Methanolobus zinderi: one gene and its partner. The main gene of each other region encodes a partner of the protein of the gene in region 2 in a complex. Links are inferred from orthologs where the notes say so. Each region holds a gene or a part of one and is shown on either strand. Other genes may lie near its edges.

Region 1 (9,994 bases), 620 kb from region 2 along the record:
TGCGATCTGATCTTCAGGGAGAAAAGTACTCTTTCGCCTTCTAAAAAATCTATCTGTTTATCTGATATGATAATCTTCTGAACAGCTGAAGAATCTTCATCCATCTGAAGCAACTCAGATAATACCGGAGCAAGTTCACCCTCCCCTTCCAGAGAAGTCTCTGCGGACCCGGGACTACAGTAGGGTTCATCGGATGTCCATACTGACATGTAAATTGAGAGAACGCAGAAACCATCCGGGTCATATACACTGATACTTCCGGGATTTCCGTGATACTCGCCAATCACCATGAGAGGGCTGGTGTCTGCATGTTCCAGAACCTCGCCCATTCCCATTTTACCGCGATTGAAATAAGCGCAGTTGAAAAAAGATGCCAGTAACTTACACAGGGTACGTGTACTGGCTGAAGGTTTGCGAGAAGAAGTAATTAACATTTACTTCTACTGAGCCTTGACGCGTTTGATTGATGTCGGACGCTCTTTGACAAGTATCCTGTGTCCGCAGTACGGACAGCGAATACCTGTGTACTCATAGTCGATCTCAACATTTCGTTTGCATCTGGTGCATTTGTAATCCATGCTCACCTTACTCTACTTTCTCTGCCTTTTCTGCTTTCTCTGCCTTTTCGGTGGCTTTCCTTACAAAACGTGCAACAGTCTTACCTACACTGGTCTGTGGAAGATAGGTACCGCCTGCAAATGTGTAATCACACTTGCTGCATTTCCAGATACCTGTACCTACTCTGCCGACAGTCGGACGTGCACATCTTGCACACACATGTGGCATGCGCATCTTATATTCAAGATCCGCTACAAGTTTACGGTCCTTTCTACCGTAGCGTACACCAAACCTTCCTGCTGATCTGGATACACGTCCTTTTCTCGTATATTTTTTTGCCATGAATCTAATCTCCTTGAATCAAATGAATTATATTAATACTATCAGTTCTGGAGGTCCGAGAGATGAGCCTCACGTAGCTCGGCTGCCTTCTCACATGCCATTTCCACAGCCTTCAAAAGCTGTTCCTCCGTCAATGCACCGTCACCGCTCTTCTGCATTCCAGAGATCGAACCGTCCTTATTTGAGACCACAGTGATCTTGGTATCACATACCGTCTCTTCATCAAGTTCAGGATCTACCATCAGTGAGCCGCCAATGTTTATCACGGTAACTCCCAGAGGCATGTCCTTGACGGGCATAGCAATGTCTTCGCCCTTTCCTGCACTTTCCGCAGGTATGGTGGTTGTTAACAAAGCTGCTATGGCACCCATGGAGGAAGCATCCTGTATGTTTCCGCCATTATTGAGCACATGGATGTCGATAAAGACCATCCATACTTCTTCTCCCTCCGTAATACACAACTTACTTAAATCAATTGCGCCTGATTCACGGACACCACGATCGGTCACCCTGGCCATCTCAATGGCATTCTCCCTTGGAGGACCTGCCTCAAAATCAGGAGAAGCGATCGGATTGAGTTCGAGACTCGTTATAATGACACCTTCACCGGCTGAATCCGGGAACGGAGTTCCGACCTGCATTTTTACTCCGACGAGTACTTCAGTATCGCCATACTTGACCCATGCGGAGCCCTCGGCTTTATCGATAACATTTGTCTTAACTTCAATATCCCTTACTTCATCAAAAGCACGACCATCGGTACGTTTTCCCTTGAGCATAAGGTTGTAAATATAATCCCTTTTCAACACAGACATTACTTCATTGCTCACGGACCTCACCTCCCTCGGTAGTATCCTCTTCATCGTCTGTCTTCTCTTCAACAGTATCGACGAAATCCTCTTCTACATCCTCCGGCTCTTCTTCGTCATCCACGTCCTCGGATCCTTCATCCTCTTCCGATTCATCGGAAACGTCTTCTTCCCCGGAATCCTCTGTATCACATTTTTCCAATGCTTCAACATCTACATCTTCGTCGATGTCATCGGGTATGTCTATATCAGCATCATCTGAGAACTTGGTCTTTAAAGCCTCTTTCTGCATCTCAAGGATCTGGTAGCAACCTTCCTTACACAGCTTGATAGCTTCCTTGAACTCTTCCTGTGTCAGGTCGCCGTCCATCTGCAAAAGTGTGATCTCCCCGTCCTGGGTAATTGCTATGGGCAGGTCTGCCTCACCATAGTTATCTTCGGGCTTGTTAAGATCGAGGACAAGTTTTCCGTCAACCTTCCCTACCGCACAGGCAGCTACAAGACCTTTCATGGGGATTCCGGCATCTGCCAGGGCAATTGAAGCTGCGTTGATAGCAGCGGTCCTTGTACCGGCATCTGCCTGCAGAACCTCTGCAAAGACATCGATAACAGCACTTGGATAAAGATGTGTCATCACAACAGGTTCGAAGGCTTCACGACTTACCTTTGATATCTCGATACTTCTCCTGCTCGGACCAGGTCTTGCACGGTCCTCTACTGAGAAAGCCGCCATGTTATATCTGTATCTGATCAGTGCAGAATCGGCTTTCTGCAGTCTTCTGGGATGAAGTTCCCTGGGGCCGTAAACTGCTGCAAGTATCTTATTGTTGCCCCATTCCAGATAACAGGAACCGTCAGCACGTGACAGCACTCCTATCTTGATCGTCATCGGTCTTATTTCATCAATTTGCCTGCCGTCCAGGCGTAAACCATTCTCATCAATGAACTTTTCAGGTTTATCATTCATACTAATTCTCCAACTTTCACGCAATCGGCCGCTAACTTTTGCAAAAAGGGTATATCCGGATCAATCGTCCGTTTCATCCAGAAGTGCGTCTACCTTTCTGTAGGTATCTTCAGGAATTTCGCTTTCATCTTCTACTTCTTCGGCCTCAGCAAGGTCTTCCTCAGCATCAACATCTCCCTCATCTCTCAGGAACTGACAGACCCTGTCCGTCAGTCCGCTTGTATGGGACTGCTTCATGATCATGTCTATAGCTTCGGTAAGACGATCCATATCATTTTCTTTTCCGTTGATCCAGATCCTTCCGTTCTGGCCCACGAAGATCTCGCTGTCTGCTTCTTTTTTAAGCATCGAGACCATCGAGCCGCCGTGTCCTATGACCCGGGGGACCTTTGCAGGTACAACTTCGATTATCCTGCCCACTTTAAGAGGCTTCAAGCCCCTCTCACGCATGGAAAGTTCCACCTTCATGGAAGGATTCACATCTTTAACACGTAACAGTGCTGAATCACCAACATCCATTATACCTGGCATTTTGTCGGAGTCAACTCTTTTAGGATACTCGGAGACATGCAGCAGACCATCATAGGGAGAACCGATGTCAAATATCCAGTTTGAAGGAGTTACCTCAATAACAGTACCAATTACAAAATCCTTACTTGAAGGAATGTATTTTCCAGAGAACGGGATCACGGATATCTTGTTTCTTGTATTCTTGACCCCGTATAAAAGAGAATAGACCTTTCCGTCTTTCACATAAGTACCGGAGCCCGAGTCTGCCTTGTTCTCAGACAGGAGCTGGCCCGGAAACACTATTTCTCGTTCCATTATCCATCCTCATAAAAGTTTAGTTTCAACATCCCCTTTGGTCAGGTGGTTCACCAGTCCGTAGAAGTCATTCTGCAGACCCGCAGGCATTCTTACAACCGCAACCCAGGATCCGTCATTCTGCCACTCGTTCTTCACAAGGTTTCCAAACTTGGAGACATCTCCATAGGATTTGGCAGCATATTCCGCAGGTATCTTCACAGCTATATCGACCTCTTCGAACCTGATGGGGATGATAGGACGGATGGCCTTCATAACAATATTGACCTGCTCATCCACGCCCTTGAAAAGATCTATATGGACCTTTGCCTCTTCCATGGCAGCCTCGATCCTTGCCCGTGGATGCGGGGTCTTTGTCTGGGGGTTGATCGCATTCTGTACAATGACGGTTACAACCTGCTTGGTCTTTTCCTCAAGCAGGAACTTTCTCTGCTCGGTTGTAAGCTGGAGTTCACCGTGTTCCAGTATCTGACGGGCGGCCTCAATTACATCGGTAGTATCAAAGGTGTTCTCGATGTCGGATTCGGCTGCATGGTCTCCTTGATGAGCGTCGGTGAAAATAGATTCGACTGCGAGTATATCTTCAATCTTAACATCTTCGCCCCTGTTCAGTGCAAACGCTCCATCGGGATCTACCAATACCTCGAACTGATGTTTACCTTTCTTGAGCCTTGCAATTACTGCCTCATCAAGTGATACCATTTTCTTTCACCCCTTATTCCTGTAATTTATCACTTATTCGTCGGGTCCTTCTTCAGGATTCTCGGAACTCTCTTCCTCTTCTTCCTCTCCTTCTGCGAACTCGTCCTTGAGTTCTTCCTGGATACGGTCTACGTACTTTTCGACCTCTTCCTCGGAGAGCTTTATAAACTGTCTCTGTTCGAGTGTTACAAGTCCTACCTCCAGGGTAGCTGCATTGAGCTTGCCTTCTGTGGACCTGTAAAGTGCCTTCATGCCGAGCATGATCGCATCTTCCATATCCATGTCGTCCTTGTAGTCAGATTCGAAGATCTCCATGAATGAATTTCTGCCTGCACCGATTGCGGTTGCCTTGTACTCAAGCAGTGCACCGCTCGGATCGGTTTCGAAAAGGCGTGGTCTTGAGTCGTCAACACCTGCTATCAGCAGAGCGGTACCATAGGGACGGGCACCACCGTACTGGGTGTAGCTCTGTTTGTGGTCGCATATTTTCTTTGCAAGTACCTCTACGCCTACCTGCTCGTCATAAGAGACCTTATTGATCTGGGCTTCCACCCTTGCCCTGTCAACCAGTGCACGGGCGTCGGCCACAAGACCTGATGTGGCTGCACCTATGTGATCGTCGATCTGGAATATCTTTTCAATGGATTCTGCTTCGATGAGTCTGCTTGTGATCCTTTTATCTACAAGAAGAACTACTCCGTCCTTTGCTTTTACACCCGCTGCAGTTGTACCCCTCTTAACTGCCTCCCTGGCATACTCTACCTGAAAAAGACGCCCATCGGGACTGAAAACAGTAATTGCACGATCATAACCCATTTGTGGTGTCATTTGCATCTTAACTTCATCTCCTGTATTAAAATAGTGAATAGTAATCTGTAGTCTTACTAGCTGAAATATGCATTCTACTCATTTATATGTGACTGTTCTACCGGGTTAAATACATCCACACCCGCTAAATACTTTTTTGTTGCAGCCCGAACGGTGCCCGATATTCCCAGGACATGGAAGAGAACTCTGGTACCCCTGACATCCCTGATGGTTGCAAGAACTGCACGGGTATTGCTCGTCCTTTCAGGTGAGCAGCGAACCACTCCCTTCATGTCTTCAAAGGCGAGCAACCTGATAGCACATTCACTTGCACCCACATCGCCAAGAAGTGAACCGGCGGCCGAGAATATCTCCCTTATCAGGTCATCTCTTTTCACAGGTCCTTCAGCAATGAGCTCGAAAGCCAGATATCTCCTGCCATCACGCAACGTCGGAGGTAATATCTTCATACGATATCATCTCCCCGGGAGCATTCATCCTCGATGTCCGTTCCGATTATCTCGACACCTTCACAGAGATATCCCTCTGGAGGGCGGTTCCCGGAAATGATCGCTTCAGGAATTGTGCTCAGGCCCCGTATCGCTTCCTCACGGGACATCCCGAACAATGCAGCAAGGGCGATGAGTTCCCTGGGTGCACGCATATCATAGACCGATTGAGGACTGCTGGTCAGCAGATAAGGGACATCGTATTTTCGTACAAGTTGCAGATTCTTTCTGAAATTGCTTAACGCATGTACCCTGTTACCTCCCCTCAGCCTGATAAGACTCCCAAGGTCAAAGGCAACAGCTACATTATTATCACTGGCTGCCTTTGCAAGCACGTGATTAAAACCACTTTCCCGGCCCATATTCATATCCGTAAGAATGTCAACCCTTGGATTCTCGATGGCAGCCCGGTTAATACTTTCAATTCCACCACATACCGTAATAAGGTCAACTCTGTCCCGGTACCTGTCAACAATACTGTGGATCTTCGAGGCATTTTTAGGCCTGATCGCCACAGCTGAGAAGATCTCTATATCCTCAGAGTCAAGATCACCTACGGATATCTTAGAATTGGCAGGATAGTTTATGGCAATGCCACTGTATCCCAGATGACCTGCAGTTGCAGCTAGCTCTTCGACCCGGTTGCTGCTCTCTGGAACAAAACTAACATTGAGGTCGTAGTATCCGGATTCAACCAAACAATTCCTCCACAATCCTTCCGGCCTTCTCACGGTTTTTGGGATATGTGGCTATCTTTACACGGATCGCTATGGCATCCGAGGAGGACGTCATCTCAACCTGCCCCTCAAAGGCAGCCTGCTTGTCAAACCTCATGTGAAATACCTGCGCATCATCAAGACGATCCGGCATCTCAGACCTGAGGAGCTCTACATCCTCATCTGACATATTCTGCCTGATAAATCGGGCAAGAGCTTTAGATTCCTGTTTGCGTGAAACCTGTGCACTGAAGATCTTGATGGAATTGCCATAGTGGCCTTCAGCATCAATAATTTCCACGGATTCAGAAAGCTTATCGTCGTCAGCTCTGTCAGTGGAATTCAGTAAAAATAAGTCCAGGGCCTTTCTGACCCTGGCGGGATCTTCAGTCGAATGCGCGATCACACGCAAGCCGATATAATGGATCACTTTCCTTTGTTTTCGTTTGACCTGATACTTGGTCTGGTCTTCTCAGTACCGGTACCGCGTCCCATCATACCTCTGCCCTTGCGGCCTGCACTGGTCTTACCGCGCTGGGCACGGCCTTTGTGAGTACTGTTGCAGATCCAGTTGAGATTCCTGTCGCTCTTGATAACAGGATGGTTTGGGTCTACGAGGATAACTTCGTACCACTTGAGCTTACCGTCCTCTCCTACCCAGTAAGAGTTCAGTACTTCCAGGTTGGGGAACTTTCTTCCTGCACGCTCTTCTGCAATCCTCTGGATGCTCTTGCCTGCAGTTATCTTGTTCTTACCCATGTTGTGTGTACGTCTTCCACGCATGTACCTGGGTCTTCTAAGACCTCCCCTGCGTACCTTTACGCGGGCAACTACTATTCCCTGTTTTGCCTTGTATCCGAGTGAGCGAGCACGGTCAATTCTTGTAGGACGCCTGACCTTTGTGACAGAGCCTTCCTTTCTCCATTCCTGGAGCCTTTCCCATCTGAGCTCGCTGACGTAATTCTCGTCAGGATTCTTCCATGCATCCTTTATGTATGCGTAAAATGATCTGGACAATATATTCACCTTGTTTCATCTTCTTGTTTCACGGTTCAGCTTATATCAAAGCTACATTCCCACGGGACAGATCCCGACAATGAAACAGGACTAGTACCAACCTGATATGATTTAAAGTTTTTTGCCAATTTGAAAACAAAATCATTTTATAAGTAAGACACAATCAGACTGCAATGAATAGAACAAAGGCAAATTATTATGTCGATCTAATCCTCACACTGCTGTTCATTATGGTCCTCATCACAGGCCTTGTTATGTATCTTCTCATACCCGGTGGAGTAAGACATGGCAGATATCAGGAGTATCTTGGACTGACCAAGGCAAGCTGGACACTTACCCATAACCGCTCAGCAATCCTTATGACAGCAATGGTCGGATTACACCTGGCCCTGCACAAAAAATGGATAGTCTGTGCGACACGCAATATCTTAACCAGGAATAATAACAAAAAATGTGAATTAGCAGACCAGGAATGAACCAGGTTTATAAATGCAGTTCAGTTCAGCCAGATCATTCCAGCATACTCAGATCTTCACCTGAACACATCATTCCCGTTACATTACCTTCATCGTCGGTGAGCAGGGAATCATACCAGCGAATCAAAACTTCACTGCCATCCTTGCATTCTGCCTTTACTTCGGAAAAATCCGGAAGGTCAGAGTTACCTCCAACAGCTTTCTTAAGAGAAGCTCTTACTTCAGCCCTCATATCCTCCTGAATAAGCGTATCCACAAAATCCTGACCTATCAGTTCAAACTCCTCATATCCGAAGGTTTCATTACCCTTTTTGTTGATCTGGTTTATCTTCAGGTCAGGATCGATGACAACAGCAATGAATCCCGCTTCTTCAAAATAGCTCATGGCGTCGTTCCTTTCAGCCAGTATCTTGTCCTGAAGATGTTTTATGCGCAGCAGTGACTTCACCCTGGTTACAAGCTCCAGTCTGTTCACGGGCTTACCAAGGAATTCGTCAGCACCGACCTCAATCCCTTTTATACGGTCATCCTTGCCTGATAATGCAGTCACCATGATCACGGGCAGGAACTGGGTCTCAACAGAGGTTTTCAGGATCCTGCAGACCTCATAGCCATTCATGTCAGGCATCATTACATCGAGAAGGACTATATCAGGTTTGTCAGTTTTTACTCTTTCCAGTGCTTCTCTGCCATTATATGCATTGATGACCTCATAATCCGATTTCAGATAGAGTCCCATCAATTCCACGATGGCCTGTTCATCATCAACTATGAGTACTTTGTCCCTTTTCTGCATCACCGATACTCCATTTTACTGCACATCTCAGATTATTAAATGCGTCTCAATATAAATATGATGGTTATTTAATCTTTCCTGCATTTAATTTGCTGACAAAAACCGTGCTTAATCCATAGATATTGAACTGTCAGCATATAAAATTTTAGGCGAAAGAGATACAATAAGTCAGAAAGAGAAGAAAATTAGATGGGGCTGGTGAGATTTGAACTCACGATCGACGGGTCTCTCCGAACTGCTGCAAAACACAGCATCATTTTAAGAGCCTTTATCAGTGCTCCAACGGTTCCTCACAGGCCGACCCCGTCGGGCAAGCCTCAGTAGACCCGTTGTTCATCATTTATCCGCTGGAGCCCGTCGCCATGCCGGACTAGGCCACAGCCCCTTAAATTCAGGCAGTATCCCCTGAATAAATCTTATCTATGATATATTTGGCGGTACCAGACCGCTTATGTGAATGATATCCGATCCCCAGGATCAGCTTTCCTCACACATCACACCTTCAAGATTGCCTAGTTTGCACAGCTCATTACAGAGCCCTTCGATCTCCCGGCGGATGTCCTCCCTGGTCTTACCATGCATGAGCGCGAGGCATATCGCACCTCCGGCACCAACGCCTTCTTTGACAAAACCGAGCTCATACTGCCTCAAACCCTCTGAACAGGAATCACCAAAGCACGGATCCACACCATAGCAACTTGCACCAAGCTCTCTGGATATATCAGCAAAACTGGCGGACTCGTCACCTGCAACATAACTTGTCGTGACGATGCTTATGCTGTCAGTGGGGTATCCCAGGTGTTTGATCACCGCATATATGGATTCCATCTGAGTGCCACCTGCAAGAATCACGCGCGTATCACCAAGACCTGCGGCAATGCCCGCAACCGCCACCATCATGGGATCACCCACACAGCTTATGGCTTTGAACGGATCATCACGGAGAGAACCGAATGTAATGCCCGAGGACTTAAGTGCGGCTTCAACTACCTCTCTTTTGAGCTGCAGAGGATTTGAGGATGAGCTGCTGCTTACATTACCGTCATAACCCAGAGACTGCAACACCGCATTGGCCGTTGTTGTACCCGCGGGTATACTCTCACCGATCATTACAAAATCATGCTTCTCAGCAAGCTCCTGACCCAGTTTGAATGCATTATTAAAGGCCTTTTCAACATCCATGACCGCAACAGGCCCCCTTATATCCAGACCCGGCTGACCCCCTATATCCACAAGCGGAACCTCCTTTGCAGGCATTACCCTCAGGCCTGCGTTCACAAGTAAGTGAGGCACACCTGTAAGCTGCAGTGCAGCCCTTGTTATGAGTGCGGGAGTGGGAGTGTCATAGGGAGGTGTCATTGGCAGGATGGGAATATCAATTATAGTCCCCTTGTACAATACTTCCGCATCTCCTGCCGGAGTGTAGTCTGTAAGCTTTGCAGTTTTTCCTGCCGCCGAAAGACCCTCTAT
Region 2 (9,998 bases):
GATGGAGTAGTAACTCCTCCGGCTGGTATGGACAATGTAACTGACAATGTTACAGATAATGTCACATGCTACCTTAACAATGTGGAAGAGTCCAAAAGTGAATATCAGGGAGACCTGAATGCAACTCTCATGGTCAACAATGATACCACTCCTTACACTGCGGAAATAGAGATCACCAACCAGACAATGGCAACATTCCCGGATGTCGTGATCAATACAATTCTCCTGAACGTACCAGGGGACATGATCACAAACGTGACCGATAGTCAGGGTAACTGGACGGTATTGAACCAGGCTGAAGGGGCCGTGATCACGAGGATCATGTCCAATCAAAGTAATATGTCCAATGGTCCGATAACAATCTACTTCGATGATTCATGGGATGGTATGCTGCCTCCGAATGACGAAGGATATAGTATCGCAGTAGATTTCGACAATATCGGAGAGATGGGAGACGACAGCGCATGGGTAACATGTAATGACACTGCCACTATGGATGAGAATGCGACCGGGGACATGAATGCGACTACGGATGACACAGCCATGGAAAATGAAACCGGTAACATGACCAATGAAACAATGGAGGACGGAACCTCAGACAATGCAACTGAGAATACCAGTGAGGATTCTCAGGCCACTGTTCAGGGTGAAATTGTGAATACTGACGAGGTATCAATCAGTGAATCTGGCATTAATCCTGAAAACATCCGTGCTCCTGTGGATGAAGGTATTACATGGACCAACACTGGTAGCCAGACTGCTACTGTAAGCGGTGATTCATTCGATTCTGGCTCAATCGAACCTGGTAGCATGTACAGTCGTCTATTCAGAACTGCCGGAGTATACGAATACACAGTTCAGATCGGAGAAGATACATATCAGGGTACTATTACAGTAGGGAACGGATAAAAGCCAAAAGAAACATTTTGAGATATAGTGGAGATACAGAGTTCCTGTTTCCTATCAGGATCTTAAATTTCCACTATATTCTTCCAAATTTTATTTTTTTTTAACTAGCTGTTTTTAATTATCACTTATTAATTTACTCTTCTTCCATTGCATCTTCCACACTTTTCCTGATGATATAGCCTGCTTCATGGAGGATGGTATCTCCAATCTGCGGGTCCTTTTCCATGCTTGCAGTACATGGATACGAATGATGAGCACCGGAAATTGTTTCCTTGTAATCTTTAACATCTGACCACTTGAGTTTCTTTGCAACAAACCACGTGGACCCACATGGTGCATCCCTGAGAACTTCTGTATGAGTGAAAATATTATTCTTTTTATCCAGCTCGATTTTCAAAAGAGGTTTTCCGAATCCAAGTTTCACAAATTCGTCTATTGGGTCTTTTCCTGTAATGTCCAGTGAACAGAAAGGCTTGGGACATTCACATTCAATACCCTTTGCTTCCAGCTCTTTTTTCACCTGTTCGGTCAGGCCTGCGGGTGTTAATCTTGAGTCATCCACCGGGATGATAACACCTTTTGCGCCGGAGTTTTCAGCAATTTCGGGTATTGCCATAAGAAGATCGGGATTGAGGTCAATTGCAAGTATCAGGTCACAATCAGGAATATTTTCCGGCATGTATTCCATGGGCTCTTCCACAAAGTCCGGGAGATCGGTTCTCAGTTCGAATATTCCTGTGATGATATCTGCAAAACCTTTGCGGGATTCCCTGCAATGGTCACACAGGTCTCCACAGGACACACAGAATCTGTCGGAGTTTATGAGGTTTCCAATCACTTTTTTTCCGAAATCGCCTGAATAAAAGACGTTAAGACGCATGTCGGGATTTTTCGGTATCAAATCTTAATTAGGTTTCCCCTGGATACCTGCCTTTGAATTCACAAGTCCCATGAGATATGCCGGAATACACCCGATGGCGGTGCAAGTTTCCAGGGAAATACCATTCCCTGTGATATCAAGATGATATGGTGCCATTCCTAAGAGTTTTTTTGGCAGACCTTTGTGCCCCAGTCCCACAAGCAGCAGGAATGATCTGTTATTCATGATCTCATTAGCCAGTTCTTCCGGGCTTATGGCATTTTTATCCTCGGGTTTTGAGGATGTGACCACAACTGAGCCAAACTGGGCCTGGAATCCTTTTTTTGGGAGGTCGAATACAAAGAGCTTCCTGTTCTCATGCAGCAGGCGAAGGAATTTTCCGGATTCACCGATGGTGGTCTTGTCGGCCACATAGTCCACGAGTTCATCGGCTGTCATCTTAAAGGGAAAATCAAACAAAGCCAAAGAGAATCCGAAGGCATGGCATATGGGAGCAGCCCTTGCAATGGCCCTGTAATGGGCATCAAGAACCTTTATTTTATCATATGTATTCACTATTCCAAGGGTCAGCATAATTTCACCGTTTTCTTTTTTATTCCAGTTTAAGGCACATGACAGATTGATTACATGTATTTAACCTGTTGCATTCTGCACAGTCTTCCCATATTTCTGTCTTTTTCAAAGGATCCGTTTCCACAAACCCTGCCTTTTCAAAAAATCCAGGGGATGTCGTTCTGGCATAAACAGAACTCTCATCCCTGACTCTTGGTAATAGGTATTGTATAAGGGATTTGCCGATTCCTTTTCCACGGTAACTGGGATGCACAGCTATTGAATGGATCTCTGGAAAAATATCATACACAAGGGCACACGCACCTATTATTCTCCCATCGAGTTCTGCAACTGCAAAATTGTCCGCTGGTATTTCCTCTATGTCAAGGAAATATATTGACATCAGTATCTTTATGGCTTTGAGATCATCTTCCATTGCGTCACGAATGGATATATCCGGGTTCACAATATCTCATCCATACTGCCACTTCTGAATCCTTCCAGATCCAGTGTCACATAATCAAAACCAATGTCTTTGAAGTAAGAAACGATATTTTTCCTGTGCATGAGCATATCCCTGAAATCAAAGGGTTTTAGTTCGATACGGGCTATTCCGTTATGATCCCTAACTCTCAGCTCCGCAAACCCCAGATCCGAGAGGAAATTCTCTGCCAGTTCAACTCTTTTGATCGCATCTTCTGTCAATTTATTTCCGTAGGGAAACCTTGAGGCAAGGCAGGGAGATGGAGGTCTTCCGGCAACAGAGAGTCCTGCACTTCTGGCAATCTCACGTATTTCTTCCTTTGTAATATCGAGTTCAAGATAAGGGGAGTAAACGGGCTCAGAGCTTTCCTGAATGGCTTTTCTTCCCGGTCTGTAGACATTCCTGTCTGAAGCGTTACTGCCTTCCATGATAACATTGAACCCGAATTCCTGTCTGACATCATCAAGCAGATGCAGTATCTCTTTCTTGCAATGGTAGCATCTTTGGGCAGTGTTGCTGGCTATTGAAGGTATTTCCAGTTCATTGAAGAATATGACATGGTGTCTGATCCCTATCTCCCGGGCGACATTTCTGGCATGCTCAAGCTCCCTGTCCGGAAATGAGTGTAATTTGACGGTGACGGCCACTGCCCTGTCTCCAAGTACCCTGTGAGCCAGATATGTCAGGGTTGCACTATCAACTCCTCCCGAAAAGGCTACAATGGCACTTTCTTTATCCCTGATCGCAGTTTCAAGCTCTGTGATCTTTTTTTCCATCATATTACTGAATATGGGAAAATGCCTTATTAAGATAATCACATTAAGAATAGCATAAAGTCTTAGTTCTAAGATAATATCTGATTATTGTACACGGGTGATATTTAAATGGCGTTTTTTGGAACAAATGGTGTTAGGGGAATAGCAAACGAATACATTAATCCTCAGCTTGTGATCGATGTTGCCAGAAGTGTTGGTACCTATATGGGTTCAAAGGGAACGGTGGCCATAGGCAGGGATACGAGAGCTTCAGGAGAGATGCTCAAATCTGCTGCTATAGCAGGTGCACTGTCTGCAGGACTGACAGTTATAGATGTGGGAATAGTCCCCACGCCTTCTATTCAATATTATGTAAAGGATCATGCCGACGCAGGTATCGTGATAACTGCCTCGCATAACCCCCGTGAGTACAACGGAGTAAAACTTGTGGCTGCGGATGGTAGTGAATTCTCCAGGGAAGGGGAGAAGGAAGTTGAGAAAATATACTATTCCAGGGAATTCTCAGCCGTATCATGGGAGAGGACGGGAGATCTTAGAACCGATCTCAATGCCAATGAGTACTACCTTAACGGAATAATAAACTCAGTTGACAGTAAAAGTATTCGTGACAAAAGGTTCAAAGTGGTAATGGACACCGGTTGCGGAGCGGGCTCTGTAACTCTTCCTTTCCTTCTCCAGAAACTCGGCTGCGAAGTGATTACTATCAATTCACAGGTGGATGGAACGTTCCCCTGGAGAAATCCCGAGCCAACTCCTGATGTTCTTGTGGAGCTGATCGATCTTGTGAAAACAACAGGTGCCGTTATGGGAGTGGCCCAGGATGGCGACGCTGACCGTGCGGTTTTCATTGATGAAAAGGGCAATTTCATACCGGAAGACGTGCTGCTTGCGATGATGGCAAAGTATGTACTTGAGCGGAAAAAAGGTCATGTGGTAACGCCTGTAAGCTCTTCTTCCAGGATGGTGGATATTACTGAAGATGCAGGTGTAGATCTTGTATGGACGGCAGTGGGTTCTATCAACGTTGCCCGTAAGATGATGGAAATTGATGCTGTGTTCGGTGGTGAAGGCAATGGCGGGCTCATCTTCCCTGAACACCAGTACTGTCGTGACGGTGGCATGGCCTGTGCGAAATTCCTGGAAATCATCGCGAACGGAAAAAAACTTTCCGAACTTGCATCAAGTGTTCCTGTATATTATAATTCCAAAACAAAGATCAAATGTGATGATCTTGAAGATACCATGGAAAAAGTGAAACAGTCTTTTGAAGGCAGTGAAAATAAGGTGGATACCATTGACGGGGTTAAAGTGTGGTATAGTGACGGCTGGGTACTCGTGAGGCCTTCAGGAACCGAGCCCATCATACGCATTTTCGCAGAATCGAAGACACAGGACAGAGCAGAAGCATTGATGCAGGACGGAGTAAAGCTTGTGGAAGAATGCAAGGCATGATGATGCTTCAGGCTTTTCCTCTTGATTCACCGAGAATGATCCCTGTGGCAATTAGATGAGCCACACGCAGAGGCTCAGGTATATTACTTCTTGTGGCGCTGATCCGGACTATTGTGGCAGCGTCCTTCATTTCTATCCCGCTGCACTGGATGTAGACCGGGTTGTTGACATCTCCTGTATTCACCTTTACTATTTTTCCTGCCTTTTTGATTATTTCACTGCGCATTTCTTTATGTGGGAGGTATGACAGTGCCCTGTCTATCATCTCAAAATCAGGAAGCTGTCTCATCAGGACTATTACAGGTATATCGGTTTCCTCATATAGTTGAACTATGTCTATGGTATTGAATCCGCCATATGTTATGCCATCCAGCATTATGATGCGGATCTGAGGATAATGTTTACTGCTTTTGACCATTTCCATCAGAGTATCCGTACCATCCAGTCCGTCCTTTGTAAGGTAGGAACTCATTACACCGTCCATCCACAGCCCTCCCCTGAAAAAAGCCCCTACAACAAGTATCTTTTCACTTATCAGGGCAGAGTCATCGATACCCAGTATGCGAATCTCTTCTTTGATATGAAAACGTCTGCTCACAAAAGCAATTATACAGAAGATTGCAGAAGTAATTTACCGATTGGCAGAGATTTCACTCAGATACAGGATAATTACTGGTCTGATCAATCGAAGCCCGTAAAATAAAAAATGAGGCTGAATTAGCCGAACATTCCTGTTGGTAATTCTTCCTGTTTGCTTTCGAGTTTTGACATGACTTTCCTGGTGGATTCAAGGAAATCTTGCATTCCAATGGATTCCTTGTCGAATCTGACGGCAAGCATACCTGCTTCCATTGCAATTGCATTCAGGTCTGCTCCGCTTGCAGTTTCGGTCATACGGGCAAGCTTTTTGAAATCAACATCCTCTCCAAGGTTCATGTAGCGTGAGTGGATCTTCAGGATATTTGCCCTTGCCTCTTCATCAGGCATCGGTACGTAAACTACCCTGTCAAACCTTCCCGGTCTCAGGATTGCAGGATCCAGTACATCCAGCCTGTTTGTGGCTGCAATGATACGTATCTCTCCCCTGCTGTCAAAACCATCCATCTCTGCAAGCAATTGCATCAGAGTTCTCTGTACCTCACGGTCAGCTCCGTTTGTGTCATTCAGACGTCTTGATGCGATGGCATCAAGTTCATCTATGAATAATATGCTCGGGGATTTCTTTCTGGCCATGTCGAACAGATCCCTTACAAGCTTGGCACCGTCTCCGATATATTTCTGTATCAATTCGGAACCCACTACTCTTACAAAGGTAGCCTGTGTCCTGTGGGCAACGGCTTTTGCAAGTAGCGTCTTACCGGTTCCCGGCTCACCGTACAGTAATACTCCTTTTGGCGGGGATATACCTATACGGGCAAATGAATCCGGCTTTAAGAGCGGCAGTTCCACAGATTCTATCAATTCCTGTATCTGCTCGTCAAGACCACCAACATCATTGAAATCGACATCCTGGGCCTCTACAACTTCCATTGCGGAGACTGTCGGATCTTCGGTAGCAGGAATTACATCGACAATTGCCAGGGTCTGCTGGTTCAAAGCTACCTTGGTACCGGGTACAAGGCTGTCGTCGTCTATGTATTGGGATACATTGACCATGAACTGAGGACCTGTAGAGCTTCTCACAAGGATCTTATCATTGCTGATCACATCCATTATAGTGGCAACTACCAATGGAACGGTCTTCAGACGGTCGATCTCAGACTGAAGCCTTCTGACCTCTCTTTCATATTTCAATTTCTGGCTTTCAACAAAGCGCTTCTCAGATTCCATCTGATCGCATTGTTCTTTTAGCATGCTGTTGCGCGATTCGAGTTGCCTCATGCGGTCAAGAAGGTACTTTGAAAAATCCTCTTCGCTTCCTGCACCGGCATAACCGAATTCCGCCTTGTTAACGCCTGTGAAATCGTATCTTTCGTGATTATTTACATCACTGTCAGTGGTTTCGCTCATATGCCTCCGAACATTATTTAAGCCCGAAGGGTATATAGCCCTTTCGTAAAGACGAGATTTGGCTTGTATGAGTTGAGATCTATGCAATGTGAAATATGTGGCACCGATATTAAGGGGCCTTCTTTTAAAGTAAGTATAGACGGTAGTGAACTCACTGTCTGTGGAAGATGTTCACAATATGGTAAAAACGTGGATAAACGCACACCGGTATCCCGAAAAATAGCACCAACAGCACCTGCTGCCCAGCGGAGGAAAAAATCTAAACCAAAAGGTTTTGAGACCTTTACTGATGAACTTGTGCCTGATTACGATTCTATCATCAAGGAAGCAAGGGAGAAAAAGCAGCTTACACACGATGAACTTGCTCACAAGATAAAAGAGAAGTCATCGCTGGTCAAAAAGCTTGAACGGGGAGATATCGTACCGGAAGAGGATGTCCGTAAAAAGCTGGAAAGGGAACTGGACATCAAGCTTACGGAAAGGACCAGCCAGGATGACTGGAGTGGAGAGCGCCTGAACAAAGGTACTACGCTCGGCGATATAGTAACGATCAAAAGGAAATGATTTATTTTTATTTTTATTGACAAGAGGATCTAGTGGTTATAATGGGCTTGGACGGAAAAAAAATTGGTTTTATCGGAACAGGAAAAATGGGAAGTTCTTTAATAAGAGGTATCCATGCTTCAGGGATCATTCCTGCTTCTGACATATATGCAAGTGATGTTTTCGAAGCATCTCTTAAGGAGCTGCACGATGATCTCGGAATCAACGTATCAACGGATAATCTGGATACAATACAAAATTCTGATATTATCATCCTTGCCGTAAAACCACAGATATTGAAATCCATTCTTCATAATATAAGAGCTGAGATCGGCTCTGACAAACTGGTCGTATCTATCGCAGCAGGTGTCAAACTGGAAGCACTTGAGAGAGAGCTCAAGCCGGATACACGTGTTGTACGGGTGATGCCCAATATTGCCGCAACAGTAGCCGAAGCAGCTTCTGCAATATCGCCCGGTAAAAACGCATCCGTAGAAGATGCTGATGATGTACTGGAGATCTTCGAACTGGTGGGTAGCTCTTTGATCGTGCCGGAACACCTTATGGACGCAGTGACCGGACTCTCTGGAAGCGGACCTGCGTTTATTTTTCCTGTTATCGAGGCAATGGCCGATGGGGCTGTATTTGAAGGTCTTGACAGGAACAGTGCACTGGTACTTGCGGCACAGACCGTACTTGGTGCCGCTAAGATTGCACTTGAGACCGGTACGCATCCCGGAGAACTAAAGGATATGGTCACCTCCCCGGGAGGAACGACCATAAGGGGTGTTCATGTGCTCGAAGAAAGCGGTGTGAGGGCTGCTTTTATGAATGCCGTTATAGCATCTTCTAACCGTTCTAAGGAACTTGGGGATTAATTAATATTTACCTTTTATTATTTTTATACGAATCAAAATAGAAAAGCTTATTATATCGCAAAGTTTTAATAAGATTTAAGCTGGTATTTCTATACTGCCGTGGAGAGGGTAGAAAAACAAAAAGGATTGAAATAAACTAGCAAGTAAAAAAACAGGGGGATAAAATTAAAATGGGGATCGAAGTAAAATCTTTTGCCGTAATCCGGGGCGATAATCCGGATAAAGTAAATGTTGCACTACATGACCTTGAACATTATGGACACATGAGGTTCGCCTCCAAACCAAAACGGATCGAACCAAACTTTGCTGACAACCTGCTTGTAAGCGTTGCCGGCGTTCCGCTCAGGGCTAAATGTAGTTCAGCCGCTCTTGTTGAACTTGACAACAATGCAGGTGCGGCAATAAGCAAGCTTAGGAAGATACATCCACCTGCCCATGTGGTTATAGTCAGCCCGAGGCATGATGTATACACCGAACTGATGGATAAGTCCGAACTCTATCCTGAATTTGAAAGGACGTGGGAACCACATCATAACGATACTTTCTGATCGATCTTAACGAATTTAGTCTTAAAGTGTGGAATATCCTGTTATATGTCTTAATTTCAGGACGTAGGTGGGAAGGCCTTCCACATCTTTTATTTCTTTCTGGACAATAGCTATCAGACGTTCACGTATCCTGACATCGGGGTTTACACCAAGGGAATGGAAATGCTTTGTCAGATCGGACATGAGCATGTTCCCCCGACGGTCCCAGTCTGTCAGGATTATCACATTTTTGCCTGTTTTTGCAATATCCTCGCAGAGATTTGAAGTTGAGCCATGGGTTGCCATTTCAAAATGTCCTTTTATACCAAGCCTGTTAAGTGCTCTGACATCTCTTTTACCTTCGACTATGATCACTGTATCCTCTGGCAGGTGCAGAAGCTCATCAATGATCTCTTCGATATTCTCAAGTCTTTTTTCATAGACATGCAATGGTGCTTTTAGAGATCTGCGGTCTTTTTTATATCTGGACATGAATTCCCTGAACTTCTCTGATTTCAGATATACTTTATATCCCTATATTTCTGTCAGGTTAAGAATAAAAAAACAATGGCCTTAAAAGTTGCTACGTATTTTGATTTAATTATATACGGGTAAGAAAGAAATAAACGGAGAACAAGTGAAAGTAGGCTCCCTGCCGCAACGAAAGCAAACCGTTTGGAATCAGGAGGGATTTGCGGCAGAAGCCGGAATACTATCACTTGTAATAACGAACGAATTCTTCGAACTGTTCATAGTAAGTTGCTCTATCTACCAGATTTTCAAAATATTCATCCATCTGTTTCACCTCAGTCTGTAAAATGGCTTCCCGCATATATTAAGGGACTCCGAGCGGGGTGAAAGTATTCTTTAATTAGTATCTTTATAGATCGTATAAAAAAATCGTAGTAAAAACAGTTATTCGGCTCCCTCAAGGCTGGCTTTGAGAACGGAAATGACCCTGGAAATATCAATACCTTTTACAAGAAC

The links.
Region 1: the proteins of HWN40_RS12175 (region 2) and psmA are in contact, whole or in part, in a cryo-EM structure (PDB 6HE5), measured with the Archaeoglobus fulgidus proteins. The link is inferred for Methanolobus zinderi from one-to-one orthologs. Residues at the interface, in WP_010879468.1 of Archaeoglobus fulgidus: Asp391, Leu392, Lys393, Gly394, Met396, Phe397, Val398; in WP_010877997.1 of Archaeoglobus fulgidus: Ala30, Arg33, Gly34, Ala35, Asp51, Arg53, Val54, Lys66, Ser79, Gly80, Leu81, Val82, Met166.

What each region holds. Positions count from the first base shown.
Region 1 is NZ_CP058215.1:1,843,720-1,853,713, forward strand. Bases 3,138-5,945 are described here. They hold psmA (archaeal proteasome endopeptidase complex subunit alpha), read right to left. Parts: upstream 5,038-5,945; coding sequence 4,237-5,037; downstream 3,138-4,236. Other genes in these bases: rrp4 (exosome complex RNA-binding protein Rrp4), read right to left, coding at 3,138-3,501; HWN40_RS09070 (ribosome assembly factor SBDS), read right to left, coding at 3,511-4,203; HWN40_RS09080 (Rpp14/Pop5 family protein), read right to left, coding at 5,106-5,480; rnp3 (ribonuclease P protein component 3), read right to left, coding at 5,477-5,945. Also shown: HWN40_RS09040 (ribosomal biogenesis protein), read right to left, coding at 1-434; HWN40_RS09045 (DNA-directed RNA polymerase subunit P), read right to left, coding at 441-578; HWN40_RS09050 (50S ribosomal protein L37ae), read right to left, coding at 586-900; exosome complex protein Rrp42, read right to left, coding at 942-1,715; exosome complex exonuclease Rrp41, read right to left, coding at 1,720-2,676; more of rrp4, read right to left, coding at 2,737-3,137; more of rnp3, read right to left, coding at 5,946-6,217; HWN40_RS09090 (RNA-binding protein), read right to left, coding at 6,210-6,665; HWN40_RS09095 (50S ribosomal protein L15e), read right to left, coding at 6,662-7,252; HWN40_RS09100 (DUF4405 domain-containing protein), read left to right, coding at 7,426-7,728; HWN40_RS09105 (response regulator), read right to left, coding at 7,763-8,524; nicotinate mononucleotide-dependent phosphoribosyltransferase CobT, read right to left, coding at 9,002-9,994. UniProt on the Methanocaldococcus jannaschii protein: Component of the proteasome core, a large protease complex with broad specificity involved in protein degradation. The M.jannaschii proteasome is able to cleave oligopeptides after Glu, Asp, Tyr, Phe, Trp, slightly after Arg, but not after Ala.
Region 2 is NZ_CP058215.1:2,461,371-2,471,368, reverse strand. Bases 4,918-7,729 are described here. They hold HWN40_RS12175 (proteasome-activating nucleotidase), read right to left. Parts: upstream 7,064-7,729; coding sequence 5,771-7,063; downstream 4,918-5,770. Other genes in these bases: proC (pyrroline-5-carboxylate reductase), read left to right, coding at 7,669-7,729; HWN40_RS12170 (multiprotein bridging factor aMBF1), read left to right, coding at 7,145-7,627; HWN40_RS12180 (endonuclease dU), read right to left, coding at 5,061-5,651; glmM (phosphoglucosamine mutase), read left to right, coding at 4,918-5,053. Outside these bases: HWN40_RS12210 (fasciclin domain-containing protein), read left to right, coding at 1-909; HWN40_RS12205 (DUF166 domain-containing protein), read right to left, coding at 1,043-1,789; HWN40_RS12200 (DUF531 domain-containing protein), read right to left, coding at 1,814-2,362; HWN40_RS12195 (GNAT family N-acetyltransferase), read right to left, coding at 2,382-2,807; ATP-dependent sacrificial sulfur transferase LarE, read right to left, coding at 2,804-3,604; more of glmM, read left to right, coding at 3,710-4,917; more of proC, read left to right, coding at 7,730-8,484; HWN40_RS12160 (DUF356 domain-containing protein), read left to right, coding at 8,655-9,032; HWN40_RS12155 (toprim domain-containing protein), read right to left, coding at 9,054-9,503; HWN40_RS12150 (DUF167 domain-containing protein), read right to left, coding at 9,927-9,998. UniProt on the Methanocaldococcus jannaschii protein: ATPase which is responsible for recognizing, binding, unfolding and translocation of substrate proteins into the archaeal 20S proteasome core particle.